2 regions of the Aeromicrobium sp. SORGH_AS_0981 genome follow, and region 2 is predicted to be linked to the other one. Evidence: predicted binding sites of a transcription regulator. Region 2 holds the regulator's gene; the other holds the start of a gene.

What was found. Region 2 encodes LexA, which represses DNA repair genes until DNA is damaged. Its sites were predicted from a motif close to TCGAACANNTGTTCGA; they were not measured.
Positions count from the first base shown of each region.
Region 1: QE370_RS02400 (DUF222 domain-containing protein) is a predicted target of LexA. The motif match lies at 4,192-4,207, and genes of this name have one in related genera.

Region 1 is NZ_JAVIZD010000001.1:426,571-438,456, reverse strand. Features, by position in the region: gene QE370_RS02430 (hypothetical protein) at 12-1,010, shown strand; gene QE370_RS02425 (helix-turn-helix domain-containing protein) at 982-1,287, shown strand; gene QE370_RS02420 (hypothetical protein) at 1,420-1,590, shown strand; gene QE370_RS02415 (TetR/AcrR family transcriptional regulator) at 1,576-2,112, opposite strand; gene QE370_RS02410 (alpha/beta hydrolase) at 2,217-3,158, shown strand; gene QE370_RS02405 (SDR family oxidoreductase) at 3,155-3,946, shown strand; gene QE370_RS02400 (DUF222 domain-containing protein) at 4,220-5,392, shown strand; gene QE370_RS02395 (hypothetical protein) at 5,607-6,143, opposite strand; gene QE370_RS02390 (hypothetical protein) at 6,332-6,883, shown strand; gene QE370_RS02385 (DUF3263 domain-containing protein) at 7,186-7,479, shown strand; gene QE370_RS02380 (hypothetical protein) at 7,476-7,832, opposite strand; gene QE370_RS02375 (hypothetical protein) at 7,948-8,280, shown strand; gene QE370_RS02370 (hypothetical protein) at 8,273-8,572, shown strand; gene QE370_RS02365 (hypothetical protein) at 8,661-9,131, shown strand; gene QE370_RS02360 (DUF6527 family protein) at 9,198-9,542, opposite strand; gene QE370_RS02355 (hypothetical protein) at 9,539-9,766, opposite strand; gene QE370_RS02350 (pyocin knob domain-containing protein) at 9,783-11,886, opposite strand, start outside.
Region 2 is NZ_JAVIZD010000001.1:2,978,154-2,990,039, forward strand. Features, by position in the region: gene QE370_RS14725 (vitamin B12-dependent ribonucleotide reductase) at 1-2,459, opposite strand, end outside; gene nrdR (transcriptional regulator NrdR) at 2,564-3,085, opposite strand; gene QE370_RS14735 (VOC family protein) at 3,448-3,858, shown strand; gene QE370_RS14740 (glutamine amidotransferase-related protein) at 3,868-4,584, opposite strand; gene QE370_RS14745 (LysM domain-containing protein) at 4,624-4,983, opposite strand; gene lexA (transcriptional repressor LexA) at 5,377-6,165, shown strand; gene QE370_RS14755 (ATP-dependent DNA helicase) at 6,240-8,171, opposite strand; gene hflX (GTPase HflX) at 9,284-10,678, opposite strand; gene dapF (diaminopimelate epimerase) at 10,708-11,544, opposite strand; gene miaA (tRNA (adenosine(37)-N6)-dimethylallyltransferase MiaA) at 11,555-11,886, opposite strand, start outside.

The DNA.
Region 1 (11,886 bases), 2.6 Mb from region 2:
GAGGACGAGGCATGACGGGACCCGAGGCTGACGATGTCGCCGAGCGGGCCGCGGCGAGGGTGGCCGACATCGCCGGGTCGACGAGCTCCCAGCTCGACGACGTCGCGCGGATGCTGCAGGTCGAGCTCGCCGAGTCGATCCCCGAGCTGCGCGGCGACCGGCTGATGCTCGACCTGCTCTACGCGAGCGTGGAGAGCAACGTCAAGGTCTTCTTCCACCGGGCGCAGTACGGTCTCGCGCTCGACGCGGTGGAGGCGCCGCGTCCTGCGGTGGAGTACGCGCGGCGGCTGGCCCAGCGCGAGATCTCCTCGAACGCCCTGCTGCGCGCGTACCGGCTCGGCCAGCGGCGGGTCCTGGACTGGGTGGCCGGTGAGCTCGGTGCCGTCGAGCCCGACGCGCGTGTCTGCTTCGCCGCCCTGCAGCTGCTGCAGGACGCCGCGTTCGCGTACATCGACCGGGTGTCAGAGCAGGTCGTCGAGGAGTACGAGACGGAGCGGGAGCGCTGGCTCGCGAACCGCAGCACGATCCGTTCCGCGACGCTCGCGGCGCTGCTGGCGGGGGAGGAGACCGACGTGGCCGCCGGCGAGCGCGTGCTCGGCTACCGCCTGCGGCAGGGTCACCTCGGGCTCGTCCTCTGGGTCGAGGAGCCGGCGGCGTCGGCGGGACCGTTGCAGCGGCTGGGGCACCTCGTCACCGCGATCGGCCACGAGGTCGGCTCCGACGCGGCGCCGTTGTTCGTGCCCCAGGACCACTCCCTCGGGTGGGCCTGGGTGCCGGTGCAGGGTGGTGGCTCGCCGGACCCCGACCGGCTGGCCCGCGTCCTGCGCGAGGTCGGGGACGACGTGAGGGTGGCGGTCGGCGCCGTCGGGGCAGGGCTGGAGGGCTTCCGGTCGACGCACCGGGCAGCGCTGCGGGCGCACCAGGTCGCCGTCGTGGCGGCCGATCGGGCGGGCGCAGGTCACCGCGTACGACGACGCCGGCGTGCGGGCTGCGGCCGTCCTCGCCGGTGACCTTCCGGTCGCCCGCGACCTCGTGGCCTCGATGCTCGGCGACCTGGCGCGCGACGACGACACGGCGGCGCGGCTGCGCGAGACGCTGACGGTCTTCCTGCGCGAGAACCGCAGCTTCGTCGCGACGGCGGAGAAGGTGCACCTGCACAAGAACACGGTGAAGTACCGGGTCGACAAGGCGGTGGAGCTGCGCGGTCGGCCGATCGAGGACGACCGGTTCGACCTCGAGCTCGCCCTGGTCGCGTGCCGGTGGCTGGGCGCGGCGGTGTTGGTCTGAGTCGTCCTTCCGCGGACGCGTCGCCCTTGGTCTGGGGCGACGGCGATCGCAGCGGTCTTTGGTGCGCCGACCTGACGACAGGTCCTCGCGAAGCGTCGAGCCTGGGGGTCTGCCTATGACGGAGGTCACACCATGGACGCGACCGGGATCATCATCATGCTGTGGTGCTTCGTGGGGCCGTTGGTCCCGCCGATCCTCGGAACCGTCGTCGGCACGGTCTACGACGCGGTGACCGCTCGGCGGGTGCGCGAGCGCAGGGCGGCTGCGGCCAGGGCGCGCGCCGTGCCGTCAGCGGCGGCCTGACAGCAGCTCCAGCACCGCGCGCTGCTCCTCGCGCGGCAGGTCGTGCACGAGCAGGCCCTCGACGGCGAAGACGCCCAGGCGGGTCGTCGCCGGCACCTGGTCCTCGGGCACGCCCAGCAGACGCAGCTCGTCGGCCAGCATCGCGTCGGTGAGCGCGTGGAACGCGTCGTGCCAGGTGGCCACCGTCGCCGACGTGGCGGCGAGCGCGTGGACGGTCGTCACGAGCTTGCTGCGCTGCTGCAGCTGCTCCACCACCCAGAGCAGACGGTCGACGGGCGGCTGCTCGGCCTGGCTCTCCAGACCGGCCACGAGGTCGCCGAGGAGGTGGTCGAGCACGCCGACGAGCAGTGCCTCCTTGTCGGCGAAGTACCAGTAGATGGTCGTCGTGGTGACGTCGGCGGCGCGGGCCACCCGTGCCATCGAGGTCTTCTCGTACCCGACGTCGGCGAACAGGGCGGCTGCTGCGGCGACGATCTCGGCGGACTTCTCCTCCCGGCCCTGGGCGCGGCGGTTACGAGGCACACGTCACCTTATCTTGCACGACGTTCAAGAGGCCCCTACCTTTTCTTGAACGACGCTCAAGAGTGTGTCGACGGGACCACGCCGCCCACGAAGGGGAGTGCGCCATGACCGAGCCGGTCACCAGCAGCGTCGCGACGTCGGACGAGTGGTTCGTCTCCGGCGGCACCCGGTGCGCCGCCCGCGTCCACCGGCCGGCGGGCCGGCACGGGGCGTCGCCCGTGGTGGTGATGGCTCACGGGTTCGGCGCGGTCCGGGCGCTGCGGCTCTACGCGTACGCCGAGCGCTTCGCCGCCGCCGGGTACGTCGTGGTCGTCTTCGACTACCGCGGCTTCGGCGACAGCGAGGGCGAGCCCCGTCAGGTCCTCGACATCGCCATGCAGCACGACGACTGGCGCGCGGCCCTCCGCTTCGCGCGGTCGCTCGAGGACGTCGACCCCGACGGCGTCGTGGCGTGGGGGACGTCGTTCGCCGGCGGCCACGTGCTGACGATGGCGAGCCAGGGGGAGCCGCTCGCCGCGGTCGTCGCGCAGGTGCCGCACGTCAGCGGACCGGCGGCCGTGAGGGCCACCGGTGCACGCGCCGCGCTCCGGCTGGCCGTCCCGGCGCTGCGCGACCTGGTCGCGGCCCGTCGTGGTCGGCCGCCGGTGCTCGTCGACAGCGTCGCCCGTCCGGGCGGCACCGGGATGATGACGACGCCGGACGCCTACCCCGGCATGACGCCCCTGTTCCGCGAGTCGGGGCTGGGGGAGGACGTCTACCCGCGCACGGTCGCGGCCCGCATCGCGTTGCGCATCGGTCTCTACTCGCCCGGACGCCGGGCCGCGCAGATCCCCTGCCCGGTCCTCGTCCAGATCGTCACGCGCGACGCCATCACGCCGCGGAGGGTCGCCGAACGGGCGGCGGCCCGGATCCCGCGGTCCACCGTCCGCGTGCACGACGGTGGCCACTTCGACCCGTACGTCGCGCCGCTCTTCGACGCCGTCGTCGCGGAGCAGCTCGAGTTCCTCACCATCCACGTCCCGCCCCACCCGAAGGACCCTGCATGAGCCAGTCCCGTACCGCCCTCGTCACCGGCGCCTCCTCCGGCATCGGCGCCGCGTTCGCCCGCGTCCTCGCGGACGACGGTCTCGACCTCGTCCTCGTGGCCCGCCGTCAGGAGAAGCTCGACGAGCTCGCGCAGGAGCTGCGCGACCGGCGCGGCGTGCGGGTCGAGGTCGTCGCCGCCGACCTGAGCGATCCCGCGGCGCCCCGCGCGGTCGTGGAGGCCGTGCAGGAGCTGGGTCTCGAGGTCGACGTGCTCGTCAACAACGCGGGCCTGTCCGGCGACGCGGCCTTCACGGAGACGCCGTGGTCGGCGCTCGCGGCGGAGATCCAGGTGATGGTGACGGCCGTGACCGAGCTCGCCCACCTCCTCGCGCCCGGCATGAAGCAGCGCGGCCACGGTCGCATCGTCAACGTCTCCTCGCTCGCGGCGTTCGCCCCGCCCGGCGAGAGCCTGCTGTACACCGGCATCAAGAGCTACGTGCTCGACATGTCGCAGGCGCTCGACATGGAGCTCAAGCCGCGCGGCGTCCACGTGACGGCGCTCTGCCCCGGCTTCACCCGCAGCGAGTTCCACGCGACGATGGGCAGCGCCGAGGCCGCCAACCGGCTCCCCGCTCTCCTCTGGCAGGAGGCCGACGCCGTCGCGCGCGAGGGCTGGGCGGCCGTCGAGACGGGCAAGCCGGTCTGCGTCGCGGGTCGCGTGAACAAGGTGCTGTCGCACGCGATGCGCCCGGTGCCGTTCCGCCTGCAGTACCTGATGGGGCGGTCGCTGAACCCGCTCAAGCACTGAGTCTTCTGCTGAGGCGACGGTGAGGCTGGATGGGGTGAACCACGACTGGTCCTGACCCTCGGCGGCTCTGCTGTGCCACACCGGGCGGATGGCCGCGCACGCCTGCTGCTCCGAGCCTCGGCGGAGCGGTCTCCGCAGGCCGTCCGCCACGAGCGGAGCCTCGCGGGGCGGACGAGGTCGCCCCTCGAGGTCGACGCGACAAACCCTGGAATTGTAGGACAAAAAGTCGAACTGAGGGTTGTTTCTCGAACATCTGTTCGGTATCATGGAGTCATGTCCAGCACGCAGCTCGCCGACCGGCTCGAGGTCGCCGTCGCTGAGCTGCGCGCCTTCCCGACGCCCACCGACGCGCTGCGGATCCTGCAGGGACTCTCGAACGCGATCGACGCGGAGAAGGTGGCCCTGGTCGCGGAGGTGGACGAGCACCGGGACTTCGAGGCCGAGGGCTGCTCGAGCCTGAAGAACTGGCTGCGTGACCAGCTGCACCTCGACGGCAGACAGGCGGGCCAGCTGGTCCGCTCCGGCCGGACGCTGCGGGACATGCCCGACCTGGAGTCACTCGCCGTCGAGGGCGCCGTCTCCCTGGACCATGTGGACGCGTTCGGCTACGCCGCCAGGCACATCGACCCGATGGTCGTGGAGCACTCGATGGGCTGGATGCTGCGCCTGGCCGAGCGGGCCGAGCCGGTCCAGATCCGCAAGGCCGTCAAGAAGCTGCGCGCGACCGCCCACCCCGACGACCTCGACGAGGCCTGGATCAAAGGGATGGACCGGCACGACATCAAGGTCTCCGTCGTCGGTGACGGCGTGGCCGTGACCGGGTTCCTGCCCTTCGACACCGGCACCAAGCTCAAGACGATCCTGCAGTCACTGTCCGCCCCCACCTGCGCCGAGGACGACCGACCCGTCGCCGAACGCCGCGTCACCGCCCTCGACCAGCTCCTGTCCGGCATCCTCGCCTCGGGCCTGCCGCAGGACAGAGGCGTGCGCCCCCACGTGGACCTGACCGCCGACCTCGCCCAGATCGCCCAGGACCCCGACCGAACCACCGGCGAGCTCGCCGGGTTCGGGACCATCGGCCCCGGCCAGCTGCAGCAGATGCTCTGCGACGCCGACCTCACCCCCATCCTGACCGCCGGCAGACACACCGTCCTCGACGTCGGCCGCACCCACCGCCTCGCCACCCCGGCTCAGCGCAAGGCCGTCGTCAACCGACAAGACGGCACCTGCGCCGGACCCGGCTGCAGAGGACCCGTCGTCCACGTCCACCACATCACCTACTGGTCCGACGGCGGCACCACCGACCTGCACAACCTCATCGGGTTGTGCCCGAGATGCCATGCGGCCGTGCACCAAGGGTTCTTCACCATCGACCCCCACACCCACCAGACCCACCGCACCCTCAGGACCCGACACGCCAGCTCCCGCCGCACCCGAGCCGGCTGAGTAGCTACGGCACTCAGCCGGGTGGGGGATGGCGAGAGGAGTGTTGCCCGAACGGTGGTGGCGATGCCGAGGCGCGACTGAGGCGCATCAGCTTCTTGGGATGGCGCTGGCTTTCGAACCCGACCTGCGCGAGAGGTCGTGAGTGTCTTCGACGCTCGAGGATCCGCGAGCAGCTCGGTCGACGGTCTCGCGACTGCGCCCGATCGCCCGGGCCTCACTCAAGCACCTCGACGTCGAGACGGCTCGCGAGGACGATGATCTTGAAGCTCAGGAAGTCGAGGAGGAAGGTGCGCCAGCCGTCCCACCGCAGCTCGCACAGCTCGTCGTTCGGGTGGTCAGCCGAGTAGCCCGCCTCGGTCGTCCAGTCCGTCACGACCGCGTCCTCGAACCGGACCCGAGTCGACGGCCCATCGTCGAACGGGGAGGGCAGGACCAGCGTCAGGGTGGGGAGGGGCGCGAACGCGTAGCCGAAGTGCTCGATGCGGATGTGGTGGGTGTACAGCCGGTTGCCGTCGGGCAGGAGGAGGTCGGCAAGGTCTCCGCTGGCCGCAGCCTCGGCCAGCGACGCTGCGTCGACGCCGGTGACCTCGGTGCGGGGGAGGGTGGGGCGCGCCGGACCGCGCGAGAGCGGCAAGGGCCATTCCAGCAGCTCGGGCGGGTAGCCGATCTCCCCGTCGGGACCGATCCAGAACCGCAGGGGCGGGACGTACGTCGGTTGGCGGCGCGCCCGCCGGCGAGTTCTCCAGGACATGGGTCGACCTCGTTCACGAGATGAGGGCGGGTGACGGTCGGTCGCGCGCCGTTCCCTCGGCCGAGGCAACCGACCATTCTGACGAGCTTCGGGCGACCTGTCCACCGCCACGGACGGTCCGCGAGGGCCACGGGTCCCTGCCCCGATGCCCGGTCGGTGATGCGTCCCGCGGCCCCTAGGCTTCGGTCATGGACCGGCTGGGCGTGCAGACGACGCGCGTCGCACTCTTCGGCGGCGACCAGAGGTTGCGGCAGGCCGAGTCGTCGGTGGCAGCGGTGGAGTGGACGATCAACGGCGTCCCGCTCCGGGAGATCGTCGACGACCCCACCTCGATGCCGCCCCTCTACGCCGGAGCGGACGAGGACCAGCGGCGCGAGCTGTTGCTCCGTCTGCGGGGCGACCGCACGGATCTGCCGACGTTCGTCCCGCGCTTCGAACGCACCCGGCTCGACCGGCTGCTCGGGCGGAGCGGGACTCCGTGGGCCCCCTTCGGGGCCGCGTTCGAGGACGGTCGCGTCGTGCTCCTCGAGTGCCCCTGCGGGGACCTGGACTGCGGAGCGCTGACGACCGAGGTCGTCGTCGACGACGACGTGGTCGAGTGGCGCGAGATCGGCTGGCAGGTCACGTACGAGCCGTTCGCCGGCTACAACGCCGAGGTCTGGTCCGCCCGCTTCGACCGCTCCCAGTACGGCGCGGTGATCGACGACGTCCTCGCCATGGACTGGTCGCAGGTGCAGTAGATCCGTCGGCGACGGTCGAGCATCGATCGGTCGTGACCCGGATGTGTCCGCAGCTCGACACGAACCACAACCCTGGTAGGTAGGCCCCGTGGGACTCGAACCCACAACCCGCGGATTAAAAGTGAGTCCTGCGGATGATGACGGACTGTGACCCAGCATGATGCGGTGGCTGTTCTGCCCGCGATTGCAGGCTTTCGCGGGGTAGTCCTATGACGCGGCGTGACGTCATGACACCTGACGCTGCCCCACGTGCTGCCCCACGACGGTCTGCGATGTCGGAGGACGCGAGCATGATGGATCGCATGACCGCCGAGGACGCCGTCGACGAGACCCAGGACGTCGAGCCGACGTCGCGCCCGCGTGACGTGATCACCGAGTCCGACCACGAGCTCATCAAGATCTGGTCTCAAGCGTGGCGGTACCCGGGCATGCGCAACGCGAAGGTCATGGAGGTCACCGGGCTCTCGGTGACCCGAGCAGCGCAGCGGCTCAACGAGCTGATCGACATGCCCGAGGCGCTCGCCGCGCACCCTGTGGAGGTCAACCGCCTACAGCGGATCCGGCGGAAAGTACCAGCGACAGTGACCGGCCCCTAGGGCTGGTAGCCGCCGTTCGGTGGACCGCCCGTCGTCGCGGTGCTGTGGTGGCCGCGGCCGACGTACTCTCGCGTCTCGTCGGTGTGCACGACGACGAGCCGAGGGTCGGCGCCCGCCTCGAGCAGCAGCGCCGAGACGTGCAGGTCGCCGGGGAACTGCGCAGTGGGCCGGGCGAGGAAGTCGCCGAGCGCGCGACCAGCCGCGAGCGCGAGGAGATCCCCGCGGCCGCCGGCGAGCTCCTGCAGCTCGGCCACGGCGACGGCTCGATCTACATAGGCGCGTGCGAGCCGGCGGGCTGTCGAGCTGAGTCGGATCTCGAGGTGCTGGTCGTCGGTCAGCCTGCTGCGTGCCATGGGCGCGAGCGTAGGTCGCACCAGCGACGAAACGCGTGGTTGGAAAGGACGGTCAGTTCTGCCAGTCAAGTACGCCACCTAGGCAGCACGGGTGGGCTCATGCGAGACTCGGTCTATGACCGAGATCCAGATGACTCCGTCGTGGTCTGTAGACGACCTCACGCTGCACCCGATCAACCAGGTCGCGGTGAGCCTCGCTCCGCCCGCCGGCGGGGGAGTTCCGGACGGCATCCTGATTTACCTCGGCCACGCCCTCCCGCCCATCCTCTTGGGGACCGAGGATGAGGTCAGAGCCCAGTTGACCGCTCTGGGTGGAGAACTGAAGGTTCAGGGGCGAGGGCTCTTCTTGTTCTCGCGTGACCGCGCCGCAGAACTTGTCGCTATCCTGCAAGGGTCGATCGATCAGTACGACAACATCATGAACTCGGAAGGGGTGCGCCATGTCTGACGTGAAGACGATGGGTCTCAGCGTGCTCCTTGCTGCTTCGATTGTTTCCCCGCCGGCTGTGGCCATGGGTCGCTCCTTGGTGTCGGACACTGCGTTCGAGGTCCGCACGCTGTCGATGGGTGGGCCGGAAGTCATCAACCTGAACCGTCCACTGCACCTGGAGCCGGTCCGTGAACTGAGCGAGGCCGACTTCGAAACCCTGACGGCTGCGGATATCTCGATGATGCGGGCCGCACTCAGCGCCCACCCGGACGAACTGGACTACTCGGCGTTCTACACCAGCGACGCGTAGGGTGTGGGAGACGACCAAGCCGGGAGTTCAAGACGCTCTTCGGCAGGGTGACTTGCTCTGCGGCATGCCGTTTCCCCGTCGAGGCACCATGGAGCTCACGACCGAGGAGTTGCGGGCCAGCGTCTACGCGTCGAGGAACGCAGTGGTGCTGGATCAGTGCTGCACTGTCGAGCAGAAGCACACCGTGCTGCTCGGCCGGATTGGAGAAGTGCGGCGGCTACCCGACGACCACCAGCTGATGGTCTCGCTCAGAACTGACGCGCCCTCAGAAGGAGTGTCGTACTCGAAGTACTTCCACTTGCTTGAGCCTACGGACGCTCTCGCGGACAAGCCGAACAAGGTTTGGGTAGTGGAGCTGGTTGAGCGTGTTTCGATTGGCGAGAAGAACCTCGAGGATCTGCAGTGGCTCACGAACTTTCGTCAGGCGCGCATGACGCCGCAAGCTCGCGCCCGTCTGCGCGCCAGGCTGGTGTTCCACTTCGCGAACAGCGAGCGAGATGACCAGGAGGCTCTTGCCTCGGCAGGTCTCGATGAGATGGGCCTCCCGAAGAAGGGCTGAGCCAGACAGCGAAAGCGCCCCTCCCGCCGTGGTGGCGAGAGGGGCGCGTAGGCCGTGCTGGGTGGGTCAGGCGGTGGGTCGGGCGAGCCAGTCGGGCAGCGGCACGACGTCGACGGTCTGGCCGGCGAGGAGGTGTGTGCTGTCGGCCAGGAACTCCCACCGACCCGCCCGGACGAAGGAGTGGCAGACGATCGGTCCGCCCGCGGCCACGTCCGGGTGGTGAGGCTTGTGGAAGTCCTCGCCCTCGGCCGACTGCGTGCCACGGACCAGGAGCGACGGGGAGATGGTCGGACGCTCCTCGTCGTGGTCCCACTCCCATGCGGCGTGACCGTCGACGGAGACCCGGTGCGCCTCCTCGCAGCCGGGGCACCACAGCCACAGGCCGCCCCCGGAGTCGCGCCGGACGATCACGACGGCGTCTCCTCGACGTCGGCCGGCGTGGGCTCGAGCGCGACGTCGAGCGCGGTGCGCAGCGTCTCGGCGTCGCCGCCGTCGGCAACGAACGTGCGCGCCTGCTCGGCGAGCTGCTCGGGCACGCGACGCAGTCGCTCGCGCTTCTCCTTCAGCGCGAGGATCGCGTTCAGGAGCTCGTCGAGCTTCTCGTCGGTGTAGTTCTCGATCGCGGGCAGTGCCATGGTCGTGCTCCTTCGGTCAGGCGTTCGGGATGGTGCCGGACGGGTTGCCCGGCAGGGAGGTCGGCCAGGCCGAGGCCGTGTCGTACTTCACGAGGAAGGCGAAGGACCCTTGGCCGGGCGTCAGGGTGCCCAGCGGGCTGACCTGCGCGACACCCTGCGTGTAGCGGAGGTAGTGGTTGACGGCAGCAGCCGACATGCGGAACGGGGTGCGGGTCACGATCTGCGCCTGGATGCTGAACCCGGAGGGCCAGCCCGGCGTGCTCGGGATGAGGTTGTTCTCCGTCGTCATGTCGGCGTTCACGATGACCGCACCCTGCAACGTCACCTCGTAGGTCCTGCGGCGCACGAAGAGCACACTGCCCGAGGCGAAGAGGTTCGTGTCGAGCAGAGAGCTGATGTCCCGCAGGCCGGTGTCGCCGTAGACGAGCTGCTCGCGGCCGGCGACTTCGTCCCACGCGTAGATGGCGATGCCGGCGGACTTGTCGGTGCGCTGCGAGGAGTAGGGCCGCCAGACAGACCACGCGCCGTTTGCGTTCTCGCGCTCGTAGCGCACCCTCATGCCGGTGGAGCTGCTGCCGGTGTGAGGCGTGTACCGCTGAAGGAATCGGGTCGACCCGTTGACGGGCAGAACCTCGAGGGTGCCGCCTACCGCGACAGGGTAGTTAGCGGCGAGAGTGGCGTTCGAACCGGTGGACTGGCGATACGTGCCGGGAACCGTGATCGCGTTGAGGTCTGCGGTGCCAAGGTCGATGTTGGTGACGTGGAGCTGCCGCTCGGTGCCGCTGACCTCCTCGTGGGTGTACACCTCGACGCCCGGCGCGCCGGACGTCGGCAGGACGGAGCGCTGCGCGGGCGTGTAGTACCAGGAGTCCCACGACCCGCCGATGAGGCGCCGCTGCCAGAACCCGCGCGTCGCACCGGACCCGCCAGAGTGGATGGTGGCGCGCTGCACGGTGGCGCCGCTGGCCGCCTGGGATACCTCGATGATCCACGCGCGATTGGGCACAGGCGGGTAGTTGTTGTCCACCGTGGCGTTGCCCACGGTCGCCTGGCCGTAGGTGCCCGGGACGGTGATGGCGTTCAGGTTGACGTTGCCGAGTGCAACGTTCGTGAGCGGCACCTGCACATTGGCGGCGGCGACGTCGTCCCACAGGAGCAGGTTGTTGCCCGGCTGACCGGCAGCCGCCGTCACGCTGGTGCCAGAGCCACGCCGCCAGGTCTCCCACGACCACGAACCGGACACGAGCTGGCCGCGGCGCACCCACTGGTCGCGGTGCCGGTTCACGCCGGCGACGACGGTGACGCGCTGGGTGATGAACCTGCCGTCGACGGTCGACGCCCCCGTGGGCACCACCTCGACGGTGCAGCGCTCGGCCACTGGATAGTTCGAGGCGGTGAGCGCGTTCGCCGCGTTGAGCTGTGAGTAGATGCCCGGCGTCGTGACGACGTTGAGGTCGGCAGTGCCGAGGTCGTAGCCGAACGCCATGAGGCCCTGCTCGCGGTTGTTGACGTCGTCCATCGCGAGCACCTCGGTGCCGGGCTGTCCAGACGGCTGCACCACGCGGGGTGCCGTCGCAGACCTCCAAGGCTGCCAGTTGCCCGCCCAGCGCCACCGCACCCAGCTCAGCGGGCGTCCCGAGTTCTCCACCGTGTAGGTCTGCAGGACGTTCGACGCGTTCCCGAGCCAGCGGACCTCGAGCGTGCCGCCGCGGGTCGCGGGGTAGTTCGAGGCCGCGGTCGCGTTGGTCCCGACACCCTGCTTGTAGATGCCGGGGGTGGTGATGGTGTTGAGGTCGCTGGTGCCCAGGTCGGCGCCGCCGAAGGTCTGCGCGAGGGCCTGGTCGCGAGCGGCCACGGCCGCCGCTCGAGCCGTGTCTGCCGACGTCGCGGAGTTGCTGGCGCTCGTCGCGCTGGTCGACGCCTCGCCGGCCTTCGTGCTGGCGGTGCTCGCCGAGCCCGCCGCGGCCGACGCCGACCCTGCTGCCTGGCCGGCCTTCGTGCTTGCGGTCGTCGCCGACCCATCGGCGGCCGTGGCCGACTGCGCTGCGGCGGTCGCGGACTGGTCGGCCGAGATCGCCGCAGCCTGCGCGGCGTCACGCGCCGCGACGATGTCGTCGGCG
Region 2 (11,886 bases):
GGCTCGAACTGCAGGTTCGTGAACTTCGAGACGTACGTCTCGAGGGGCACGCCGTACTGCAGGCCGATCGACACGGCGATCGAGAAGGCGTCCATCACGCCCGACAGGGTCGAGCCCTGCTTGCCGAGCTTCAGGAAGATCTCGCCCAGGTCGCCGTTCTCGTGCGCACCCGAGGTCATGTAGCCCTCGGCGCCACCCACGCTGAACGACGTCGTGATCGACGTGCGCGACTTCGGCAGACGACGACGGATCGGCTTCTCCACGACGACCGTCTTGACCTCCGGCGCAGCCTCGGTGGCCGACGCCGACGTCTTGTCGTCCTGGCTCTTCTGCGAGGACAGCGGCTGGCCGACCTTGCAGTTGTCGCGGTAGACGGCGAGCGCCTTCAGGCCGAGCTTCCAGCCCTGGAAGTAGACGTCGGCGATCTCCTCGACCGTGGACGTCTCCGGCATGTTGACCGTCTTGGAGATCGCGCCGGACAGGAACGGCTGGGCCGCCGCCATCATGCGCACGTGGCCCATGGGCTTGATGGCGCGGTCACCGACGGCGCAGTCGAAGACCTCGTAGTGCTCGGTCTTCAGGCCGGGAGCGTCGACGACATGACCCTTCTCGGCGATGTACTCCATGATCGCCTCGATGGTCTCGCCCGTGTAGCCGAGCTTCTTCAGCGCGACCGGGACGGTCTGGTTGACGACCTGCATCGAGCCGCCGCCGACGAGCTTCTTGAACTTGACCAGCGAGAAGTCGGGCTCGATGCCCGTCGTGTCGCAGTCCATCATGAAGCCGATGGTGCCGGTCGGGGCGAGCACCGACGCCTGGGCGTTGCGCCAGCCGTTCTTCTCGCCGATCTTCAGGTTGTCCGCCCACTGCTTCGTGGCCTCGCGCTGCACGGCGATGTCCATCGAGTGCATCGTGCGGATGTCGTCGTTCGCCGCGAGGTGCTTGCGCATGACGCGCGTGTGCGGCGCCGCGTTCTGCTGGTAGCCGTCGTACGGACCGACGACACCGGCCAGCTCGGCCGAGCGACGGTAGGACACACCGGTCATCAGCGACGTGATCGACGCGGCGAGCGCACGGCCGCCGTCGGAGTCGTAGGCCAGGCCCGAGGCCATGAGCATCGCGCCGAGGTTGGCGTAGCCGATGCCGAGCTGACGGTAGGCCTTCGTGGTCTCGCCGATCGCCTCGGTCGGGAAGTCGGCGAAGCAGATCGAGATGTCCATCGCCGTGATGATCAGCTCGACGCTCTTGACGAACCGCTCGACGTCGAACGTCGTGCCGTCCTCGGAGAGGAACTTGAGCAGGTTCAGGCTGGCGAGGTTGCAGCTGGAGTTGTCGAGGTGCATGTACTCCGAGCACGGGTTCGAGGCGGTGATGCGCCCCGTCTCCGGCGTGGTGTGCCAGTCGTTGATCGTGGAGTCGTACTGGATGCCCGGGTCGGCGCAGGCCCACGCGGCCTTCGCGACCTTGCCCCACAGCTCCTTCGCGTCGATCTCCTCGATGACCTCGCCGCTCGTGCGGGCGCGCAGGCCGTAGGAGGTGCCCTCCTCGACGGCGCGCATGAACGCGTCGTCGACGCGGATCGAGTTGTTGGCGTTCTGGTACTGGACGCTGGTGATGTCCTCGCCACCGAGGTCCATGTCGAAGCCCGCGTCGCGGAGCACGCGGATCTTCTCCTCCTCGCGCTCCTTGGTCTCGACGAACTCGACGATGTCCGGGTGGTCGACGTCGAGGACGACCATCTTGGCCGCACGGCGCGTCGCACCGCCGGACTTGATGGTGCCGGCGGACGCGTCGGCGCCGCGCATGAAGGAGACCGGACCGGACGCGGTGCCGCCGGAGGAGCGGAGCAGCTCCTTCGACGAACGGATGCGCGAGAGGTTGAGGCCGGCGCCCGACCCACCCTTGAAGATCAGACCCTCCTCGCGGTACCAGTTGAGGATCGAGTCCATCGAGTCGTCGACGGCGAGGATGAAGCAGGCGCTGACCTGCTGCGGGCTCGACGTGCCGACGTTGAACCAGACGGGGCTGTTGAAGCTGAACACCTGGTGCAGGAGCATGTGGGTCAGCTCGTGCTCGAAGACCTCGGCGTCGGCGTCGGTGGCGAAGTAGCCGTGCTCCTTGCCCGCCTTCGTGTAGGTGAGCACGACGCGGTCGAGCAGCTGGCGCAGGCTCTGCTCACGCTCGGGCGAGCCCACGGCGCCACGAAAGTACTTCGTGGTGACGATGGTGGACGCGTTGACGCTCCAGAAGTCGGGGAACTCCACGCCGCGCTGCTCGAAGACGGTCTCGCCGGTCTTCCAGTTGGTCTGAACGACGTCGCGACGCTCCCACGTCACCGCGTCGTAGGGGTGCACGCCCTCGGTGGTGTACACGCGCTCGATGCTGAGGGCCTTGCCCTTGCGTGCACGCGCGCGTCCGGACTGTGCCCGGCTCGTCGATCCGTCGACCGTCTCCGTCATGAGATTGCTCCTGTGGTCTCGCTGAGGGTGTGTAAAAGGGTGGGCCCGAGGCTCAGGCCGTGCTGCTGTCGTACGTCCGCTCGTCCCGCGGGACGAGCAGCGGTTCAGGGGTGCTGCGTGGTGCTGTCGTGCTCGCGGGGGTCGTCGCGGTGGGCCGTGTGCTCGGCGAGCTCCCCGTCGGCCGCCCGAGCCATGAGCTCGGCGATCTCGGCGGCGAAGTCGTCGACGGAGTCGAACGCCTTGTACACGCTCGCGAACCGCAGGTACGCGACCTCGTCGAGGCACTTGAGCGGCTCGAGGATGGCCAGCCCCACCTCGTCGGCGGCGATCTCCGCCGCCCCGCTCTCGCGCAGTGCGTCCTCGACCTGCTGGCCGAGACGTGCGAGGTCGTCGTCGGAGACGGGGCGACCCTTGCACGCCTTGCGGACGCCCGCGACGGCCTTCTCGCGGTTGAACGGCTCGGTGGCGCCGGAGCGCTTGAGCACGGTGAGCTGCATCTGCTCGATGGTCGTGAACCGCTTCTGGCAGTGCCCGCAGACGCGACGTCGCCGGATGGCGCCGCCATCGTCGGCCACGCGCGAGTCGAGCACGCGGGTGTCGCCGTCCTTGCAGAAGGGGCAGTTCATCGTGCTCTCCTCTCCGTGGGCTGATGGGGTCGGTCGGGACTGGCCGACCTGGGGACGGAACTGGGGATTCCCGGTGGATTCCCCGCCATTCCTGTGGGTAACTCGGCGTTCTCTGTGGGACTAGATGTGGAGAACTACATCGATGTAATCACTAGATGTAGTGGCTACGGTACGCCTCGGCACAAGGTCGTGCAAGCCAGTCAACACATCTGCCCCGACAAATCCGTGCGGGTCGCGTTTGCGCAGGTCAGGGCGCTGTGACACGACCAGCACGGCCACCGGGAGGGCGTGTCGCGGGGCCGCTCGTCACCGGATCCGGCCGTTCTGTTCCATCTCGGAACAAGAGCGAGCAGGATGGTGCGATGACCATCCGCCTGAACCCGTACCTCAACTTCCGCGACCAGTCGCGCGCGGCGCTGGAGTTCTATCACTCCGTCCTCGGAGGCGAGCTGACGATCGCCACCTTCGGCGACTACGGCATGAGCGACGACCCCTCCCGCGCCGACCTGGTCATGCACGGCCACCTCGTGTCCGACGCCGGGCTGGACATCATGGCCTCCGACACGCCTCCCGGTGGCGACGACCCCGCGATGGGCACCGCCATCAACATCGCGCTCACGGGCGACGACGAGCGCCTGCGCGACTACTTCACCGGGCTCAGCGAGGGCGCCGAGGTCGTGGTGCCGCTGGCTCCCGCGCCGTGGGGTGACGAGTTCGGCCTGCTGAACGACACGTTCGGCGTGGCCTGGCTGTTCAACGTCGCGACCTCCTGACTCGGAGGCCTAGATGGTCCGCACGCGCAGGTAGGCGAGAGCGGCGTCGACGAGGTCGTGCGCGGCCCGGCGACTCCGCACGGCGTTGGCGAGCGCCTGACGCTTCAGCTCGCTCGGGGACGAGCCCTCCGCGCGGACGAGGGCGGCGTCCTCGTCGACCCAGCGGGCGAACGTCGCAGTCGTGACCTCGGGGTGGAACTGCCAGGCGATGACCCGTCCGCCGAAGGCCTCGTCGACGAAGCACTGCGGCCCGAACCAGGAGTGGCCGAGGACCGTCGAGGTCGGCGGTGGCGCCAGCACGTCCTGGTGGAACTGCGCCCAGGGGCCTTCCGGGCAGAGCACCTCGTCGATCGTGTCGATCCGCTTCCAGCCCGCTTCGGCCCCGTCGCCGCGATACGACGTGCCTCCGAGGGCTCGTGCCGCGAGCTGCGCGCCGTAGCAGATCGCCATCACCGGCGTGCCAGTGCCGACGGCGACGCGGACCATGTCGGACTCCCGCTCGACGACCGCCTCCCACCGCGGGTCGTGCGCGGAGCGCTCCGAACCGAGCAAGAGCAGCAGGTCGACGCCGTCGGCGTCCCAGTGCGGCGGGAGGTCGTCGCGGTCGAGCCAGTCGATCTCGGCGCCGAGCTCCTCGAGCCGCTCCAGCACGTGCCCGCCGTCGCGGTCGGTCGCGTCGGCGACGACGTGGACGACCAGGGGGTGCGCGTCAGGTCCGGGAGCCATGCCCCCATGGTGCCCGACGCGCGGTGCCGGACGGCCAGGTCACTGGTAGACCGGGACCGCCAGGTCGGAGCCCAGCTGCAGGTCACCGGCACTGGGCAGGGAGTTCATGCGCATGATGTCGTCGACCGTGTCGCGCACGTCGCCCTCGGGGTTGGCCTCGGCGGCGATCTGCCAGAGGGTCTGCCCCTCCTGCACGGTGACGACGCGCGTGGCGGGCACGGCGCCGGCCTCGTCGGTGGCGACCGTCGAGGAGCCGAGCACGACCGCGCCCACGGCGAGGGCGGCGATCACCGCGAGCACCAGCACCAGGCGACCACGGCGGGTCAGCCGGACGGGAGCGGCAACGGCGGGACGACGCAGGGTGCGACGGTCGTACGTGGTGATCGAGATGGTGCTCATGGGGGCCTCCGGGGAAGGAAGAGGATCGTGCGAGGTCTGGTGTGTCGATCGAACGCCTGCCGATGTCATTCGAACGTCGGTCCTCCGCGGGCGGTTGCTCAGCGAATCCGGCGAACAGATGTTCGATCGAACACGTGTACGACTGTAGGGGAAGGTGCCGACAAAAGCAGCCCCCTGTCGAACACGATGTCGATCTCTGCTCGATCATCACTGCTATTCCAGGCAGAAGTCATGCGAAGAAATGTTCGAACGTGACCGACCGCACCCAGCTCGCACCCCATCCTCCACGGCGCGCGGCCACGTCGAAGACCCCGTAGGACGCCCTGTTCGAACAGCGACACGCTGTCGAACATGTGTTTGTAAACGTCCTCCCAGAGGTCTAGCGTGGTCCCCATGAGCGACGACACCCCAGCCGACGACGCTGTCGACCCGTCCAGCGAGGGCCCGCGCCGCGGTCGCCCGAAGGGTTCACGCAACTCCGTGCGCGAGCTCCCCGACGGCCCGGTCGACGAGATGACCGGTCTCACCGGACGTCAGCAGAAGATTCTTCACTTCATGCGCGACCAGATCGAGCAGCGCGGCTACCCGCCGAGCATGCGCGAGATCGGCGGCGCCGTCGGGCTGGCCAGCACGTCGTCCGTGGCGCACCAGCTACGGGTGCTGGAGCGCCTCGGCTACGTCAAGCGCGACCCCAACCGTCCCCGCGCGATCGAGATCTTCCTGCCCGAGGTCGTCAAGGCCCGACGGACGCTCAGCTCGGCCGACGACTCCGTCGTGGACGAGACGGGCTTCGGCGACCAGCGCCCCGAGGCCACCTACGTTCCCATGGTCGGGCGGATCGCTGCCGGCGGCCCGATCCTCGCCGAGGAGCAGGTCGAGGAGATCTTCCCCCTCCCCCGCACCCTCGTCGGCGACGGCACGCTGTTCCTCCTCGAGGTCCGGGGCGACTCGATGGTCGACGCCGCGATCTGCGACGGCGACTACGTGGTCGTCCGTCAGCAGCCGGTCGCCGAGAACGGCGAGATCGTCGCCGCCATGCTCGACGGCGAGGCCACCGTCAAGACCTTCCAGCGCAAGGACGGCCAGGTCTGGCTGCTCCCGCACAACGACGACTACTCCCCCATTGACGGCACCCACGCCACGATCCTGGGCAAGGTCACGACGGTCCTGCGCCGTCTCTGAGTGCTCCTGGTCGTCCTCTCACGCACACAGGCCCCGTCCCCCACCGAGGGACGGGGCCTGTATGCGTTCCAGGCTCAGTCGTCGAGGCGGCGCAGCGCGCCGAGCACCGCGTCGCGGTCGGTCGTACGCCACAGCGGCGGCAGCGACGCCGCCAGGAAGCTGCCGTACCGCGCCGTGACGATGCGGGGGTCGAGGATCGCAACCACCCCACGGTCGTCGGTGCGCCGGATCAGCCGCCCCGCCCCCTGGGCCAGGAGCAGCGCGGCGTGCGCCGCGGCGACGCTCATGAATCCGTTGCCGCCCCGCTTCTCGACCAGTCGCTGACGGGCGCTCATCAGCGGGTCGTCGGGGCGAGGGAAGGGCACCCGGTCGATGACCACCAGCCGGCAGGTGTCGCCCGGCAGGTCGATGCCCTGCCAGAGCGACAGCGTGCCGAACAGGCTGGTCTCCTCCTCGGCGGCGAACCGGCGCGTGAGCTCCGACAGGTGCGCGTCGCCCTGGCAGAGGATCTCCCGGCCCGGCAGCCGCGTGCGGACGCCCTCGGCCGCGGCCTCCGCAGCGCGACGTGAGGAGAACAGCCCGAGGGTGCGACCGCCGGCGGCCTCGAGCAGGTCGGCGATCTCGTCGAGCTGCGCGTCGGTGATGCCGTCGCGTCCCGGCGGAGGCAGGTGCTTGGCGACGTAGAGGATGCCCTGCCGCCGGTAGTCGAACGGCGAGCCGACGTCGAGGCCGGTCCACCGGTCCGCATCGTCGCGCCACAGGCCCACGGAGGCGGCCACCGGCTCGAAGCCGCCACCGACGGTCAGCGTGGCGCTGGTGAGGACGACGGTCTTCTCCTCGAACAGCTTGTCGCGCAGGCTTCCCGAGACGTCGATCGGTGCGACGTGCAGCACCGGGCCGCGAGCATCCGACATCCACAGCACCTCGGTCTCCCGCAGCGAGGCCATCCGGTCGGCGACCAGCCGGATCTCCTCCAGTCCGGCCTTGGCCTGCTGCCGTGCGGCGTCACCCTCGACCTCCACCTTCTCGCGGGGGAACGCAGAGAGGCAGGCGCGTGCAGCGTCGCGCACGCGCGCCAGCGCCTCGTGCAGCTCGTCGACGACGTGGTCGATCCGTCCCGGCTGGACGCCGGCCAGAGCGGCTGCGAGCGCGTCGCCAGCGTCGCTGAGGTCGTCGGTCTCCCCGTCGGTGTAGGGCCGCCCGCGCCGTGCGGCCCGTTCGACGATGGCCGGGTCGAGGTCGGCGGTCGCCGCCTGGGTGACCCGGGCGGCCAGCTCGTGCGCCTCGTCGACGACGACCGCGTCGTACTCGGGCAGCATGGGCACGCCGTCGATGGCGTCGATGGCCAGGAGTGCATGGTTGGTGACGACGACGTCCGCGGTCGACGCCGCCTCGCGCGCGAGCTCGACGAAGCACTCGGCGGCGTGCGGGCACCGCGTGGCACCGAGGCACTCGCGGTGCGTGACGCTGACCTGCCGCCAGGCACGGTCGGTGTGCGAGGGCGCGGACTCGCGGTCGCCGTGCGACCCGTCGCCGCTCCCCCGCTGGGTGGCGAGCTCCTCGGCCCACTCGCGCAGCTCGAGCACCTCGGCACCGAGCGTCCCCTCCGGGACGTCCACGAGCGCGCCCTGGTCGTCGGGAACCCCCTCCCGCACGCGGTGCAGGCACGCGTAGTTCGAGCGTCCCTTGACGACGGCGTAGCTGGGTGTGGTGCCCAGCACCTCGTGCGCACCCTTCACCAGGGCGGGCAGGTCGCGCTGGACGAGCTGGTGCTGCAGGCCCAACGTGGCCGTGGAGACCACGACACGCTTGCGGTGCAGCAGCGACGGCACGAGGTAGCCCAGCGACTTGCCGGTGCCGGTGCCGGCCTGCACGAGGAGGTGGCGCCCGGACTCCAGCGAGTCCGCGACCGCCTCCGCCATCGCCACCTGGCCGGGTCGTTCGGTGCCGCCGACCGCCCCGACCGCGGCGTGGAGGACGTCGCGGACGCTGGGGCTGTCGGGCATGCCAGCGAGCCTAGACGGACCCCTCCCCACCGTCGGCCGGGTGTCCACAGGACGTCACCCGGCCGACGGTGCGCCAGCGGAGATCCAGCGAGACTCCCGCTGGTCGAGTAGCGGGGACGAGCTTGCGAAGTCCCTGCGTATCGAGACCACCCGGCAACAGATCCGTGCAAGCCGGCCCCCAGCGTCGGCCCAGAATGGTCTCGATACACCTCCCCTCGCTGGCGCTCGTGGAGGCACTCGACCAGCGGTCGATCCCGCTGGTCGAGTAGCGGGGACGAGCTTGCGAAGTCCCTGCGTATCGAGACCACCCGGCAACAGATCCGTGCAAGCCGGCCCCCAGCGTCGGCCCAGAATGGTCTCGATACACCTCCCCTCGCTGGCGCTCGTGGAGGCACTCGACCAGCGGTCGATCCCGCTGGTCGAGTAGCGGGGACGAGCTTGCGAAGTCCCTGCGTATCGAGACCACCCGGCAACAGATCCGTGCAAGCCGGCCCCCAGCGTCGGCCCAGAATGGTCTCGATACACCTCCCCTCGCTGGCGCTCGTGGAGGCACTCGACCAGCGGTCGATCCCGCTGGTCGAGTAGCGGGGACGAGCTTGCGAAGTCCCTGCGTATCGAGACCACCCGGCAACAGATCCGTGCAAGCCGGCCCCCAGCGTCGGCCCAGAATGGTCTCGATACACCTCCCCTCGCTGGAGCTCGTGGAGGCACTCGACCAGCGGTCGATCCCGCTGGTCGAGTAGCGGGGACGAGCTTGCGAAGTCCCTGCGTATCGAGACCACCCGGCAACAGATCCGTGCAAGCCGGCCCCCAGCGTCGGCCCAGAATGGTCTCGATACACCTCCCCTCGCTAACGCTCGTGGAGGTACTCGACCAGCGGTGGATTCCGCTGGTCGAGTAGCGGCAGGCGCGAGGAACGAGCGTCGTGCTGCGTATCGAGACCACCCGGCAACGGATCAGCGCGGACCGACCCCCAGCGGCAACGTGGAGTGGTCTCGATACGCCTCCGCCTGCTCCTTCGGCCCCCGCAAGCGGGAGGTGCCCCCAGCGGCGTCGACTACTCGACCAACGAGATCTCCCGTCGACCAGCGGAGGCACCGCTGGGTGAGGGGTCAGAGGGCGTTGAGCTGGTGGGCGAGGTCGTCGGAGACGCGGGCGACGAGGTGGGTGCCGTCGGACTCGTGCGCCAGCTCCTCGATCTCGCCCGTCTCGTGCACCTGGTTGAGGAGGTCGCCGCGCTCGTAGGGCACCACGACCTCCACGCGTACCGCGGGGCGGGGCAGGTCGGCCTCGATCGCGGCGAGCAGCTCGTCGACGCCCTCGCCGGTACGGGCGCTGACGACGACGGCGTGCGGCTCGCGGGCGAGCAGCTGCTTGACCTCGAGCGGGTCTGCGGCGTCGGCCTTGTTGAGGACGATGATCTCCGGCACGTGCAGCGCCTCGATCTCCGCGAACACCTCGCGCACGGCCGCGATCTGGCCGGCGGGGTCGGGGTGCGACGCGTCGACGACGTGGAGCACGAGGTCGGCCTCGGCCACCTCCTCCAGCGTGGAGCGGAACGCCTCGACCAGCTGGTGCGGCAGGTGGCGCACGAAGCCGACGGTGTCGGACATCGTGAACACGCGTCCGTCGCTCGTCTGGGTCTTGCGCGTCGTGGGGTCGAGGGTCGCGAACAGCGCGTCCTCCACCAGCACGCCCGCGCCGGTCAGCCGGTTGAGCAGGCTCGACTTGCCCGCGTTGGTGTAGCCGGCGATGACGACGGCCGGGACCTCGTTGCGCCGGCGTCGCGCCTTCTTGATGTCGCGGGTGGTGCGCAGCGCCGTGAGCTCCCGACGCAGCTTGGCCATGCGGGACTGGATGCGACGACGGTCGGTCTCGAGCTTCGTCTCACCGGGACCACGACCGCCGATGCCCTCACCGCCGGCAGCGCGTCCACCGGCCTGGCGCGACAGGTTGCCGCCCCATCCGCGCAGGCGCTGGGTCTGGTACTGCAGCTGGGCGAGCTCGACCTGCGCCTTGCCCTCCGCCGACTTCGCGTGCTGCGCGAAGATGTCGAGGATCAGGGCGGTCCGGTCGACGACCTTGACCTTGGTGCGGTCCTCGAGGTTGCGCAGCTGGCTGGGCGCCAGCTCGCCGTCGCAGATGATGGTGTCGGCGCCGGTGGCCTGCACGGCGGCGGTGAGCTCCTCGACCTTGCCGCTGCCGATGAAGGTGGCGGGGTCGGGACGCTGACGACGCTGGAGCAGCGCGTCGAGGACGTCGGAGCCCGCGGTCTCGGCGAGCAGCTTCAGCTCGGCGAGGGAGTTCTCGGCGTCCTCCGCACTGCCCTCGGTCCAGACACCGACCAGCACGACCCGCTCGAGCCGCAGCTGGCGGTACTCGACCTCGGTGATGTCCTCGAGCTCGGTGCGCAGCCCGGCGACGCGCCGCAGAGACTGACGCTCGGCGAGCTCGAGTCCGTCGTGCGCGCCCTCCAGGTCGCGGTCGACCACGGGGTCGATGCCCAGCCTGCTGGCGACGTTCGTGTCGGACTCGCTCACGCGATCCACTCCATCTCTCCGGTGGCGACGATGCGGGCCGGTCCCGCGAGGACGACCCGGGTGGGCTCGACCGTGATGTTCAGGGTGCCGCCGGGGACGTCGACACGGTACGTCGTGGAGCCGGTGGCGTCGAGGGCGTGGTCGGCGAGCGCGGTGGCGATCCCGACGGCGCACGCGCCGGTGCCGCACGAGCGGGTCTCGCCGGAGCCGCGCTCGTGGACGCGCATGGCGACGTGGTGGTCGGCGACGCGCTCGACGAACTCGACGTTGACGCCCTCGGGGTAGGTCGCGGTGTCGTAGGTGGGCGCCTGCAGCAGGGTGCCCGCGTCGGCGAGGGTGTCGACGAAGGTGACGGCGTGGGGGTTGCCCGTGCGCACGTCCTGCGCCTCCCACACACGTCCGTCGACCTCGACCTTCGACGTGCCGCGCACGTCGTAGGCGCCCATGTCGACGCTGAGCTGGTCGCCGTCGACGGTGACGACCTTGTCGCCGTCGCGGGTGCCGACGACCACGGGCGCGTCGGCCGGCACGAGGCCGGCGTCGACGAGGTGGCGGGCGAACACGCGGACGCCGTTGCCGCACATCTCGCTGACGGAGCCGTCGGCGTTGCGGTAGTCCATGAACCACTCGCCGGCGCTGGCAGCCGCCTCAGGCACGTCGAGCGCTGCCGAGCGCACCACGCGGAGCACGCCGTCGGCGCCGAGGCCCGTACGTCGGGCGCAGAGCGCCGCCACGAACGCAGGGTCGAGGTCGCCGTGCACCGTGCCGTCGTGGTCGGGGAGCAGGACGAAGTCGTTCTCGGTGCCGTGCCCCTTGAGCCAGGGGAAAGTCATACGTCCCAGTCTACGTCCGGGGGCCCGACGGAACCGGCTCGTCGCCGCGCACCGCGCGGAGCGCCCGCTCGAGGACGTCGTCAGCGTCGTGCGGCAGCCACACGACCCGGGGGTCCTGGTGGAACATGCGGTCCTGCCGCCGGGCGAACGCGCGGGTGCCGCGGACGGTCTCGGCGCGGGCCTCGGCGTCGCTCAGGTCGCCGTCGAGCATCGCGAGCACCTGCTGGTAGCCGATGGAGCGCGACGCGGTCGGCGAGTCGGCCAGTCCGTGGTCGAGCAGCCCCCGCACCTCCTCGACCAGGCCCGCGTCCCACATGGCGTCGACCCTGGAGACGATCCGTT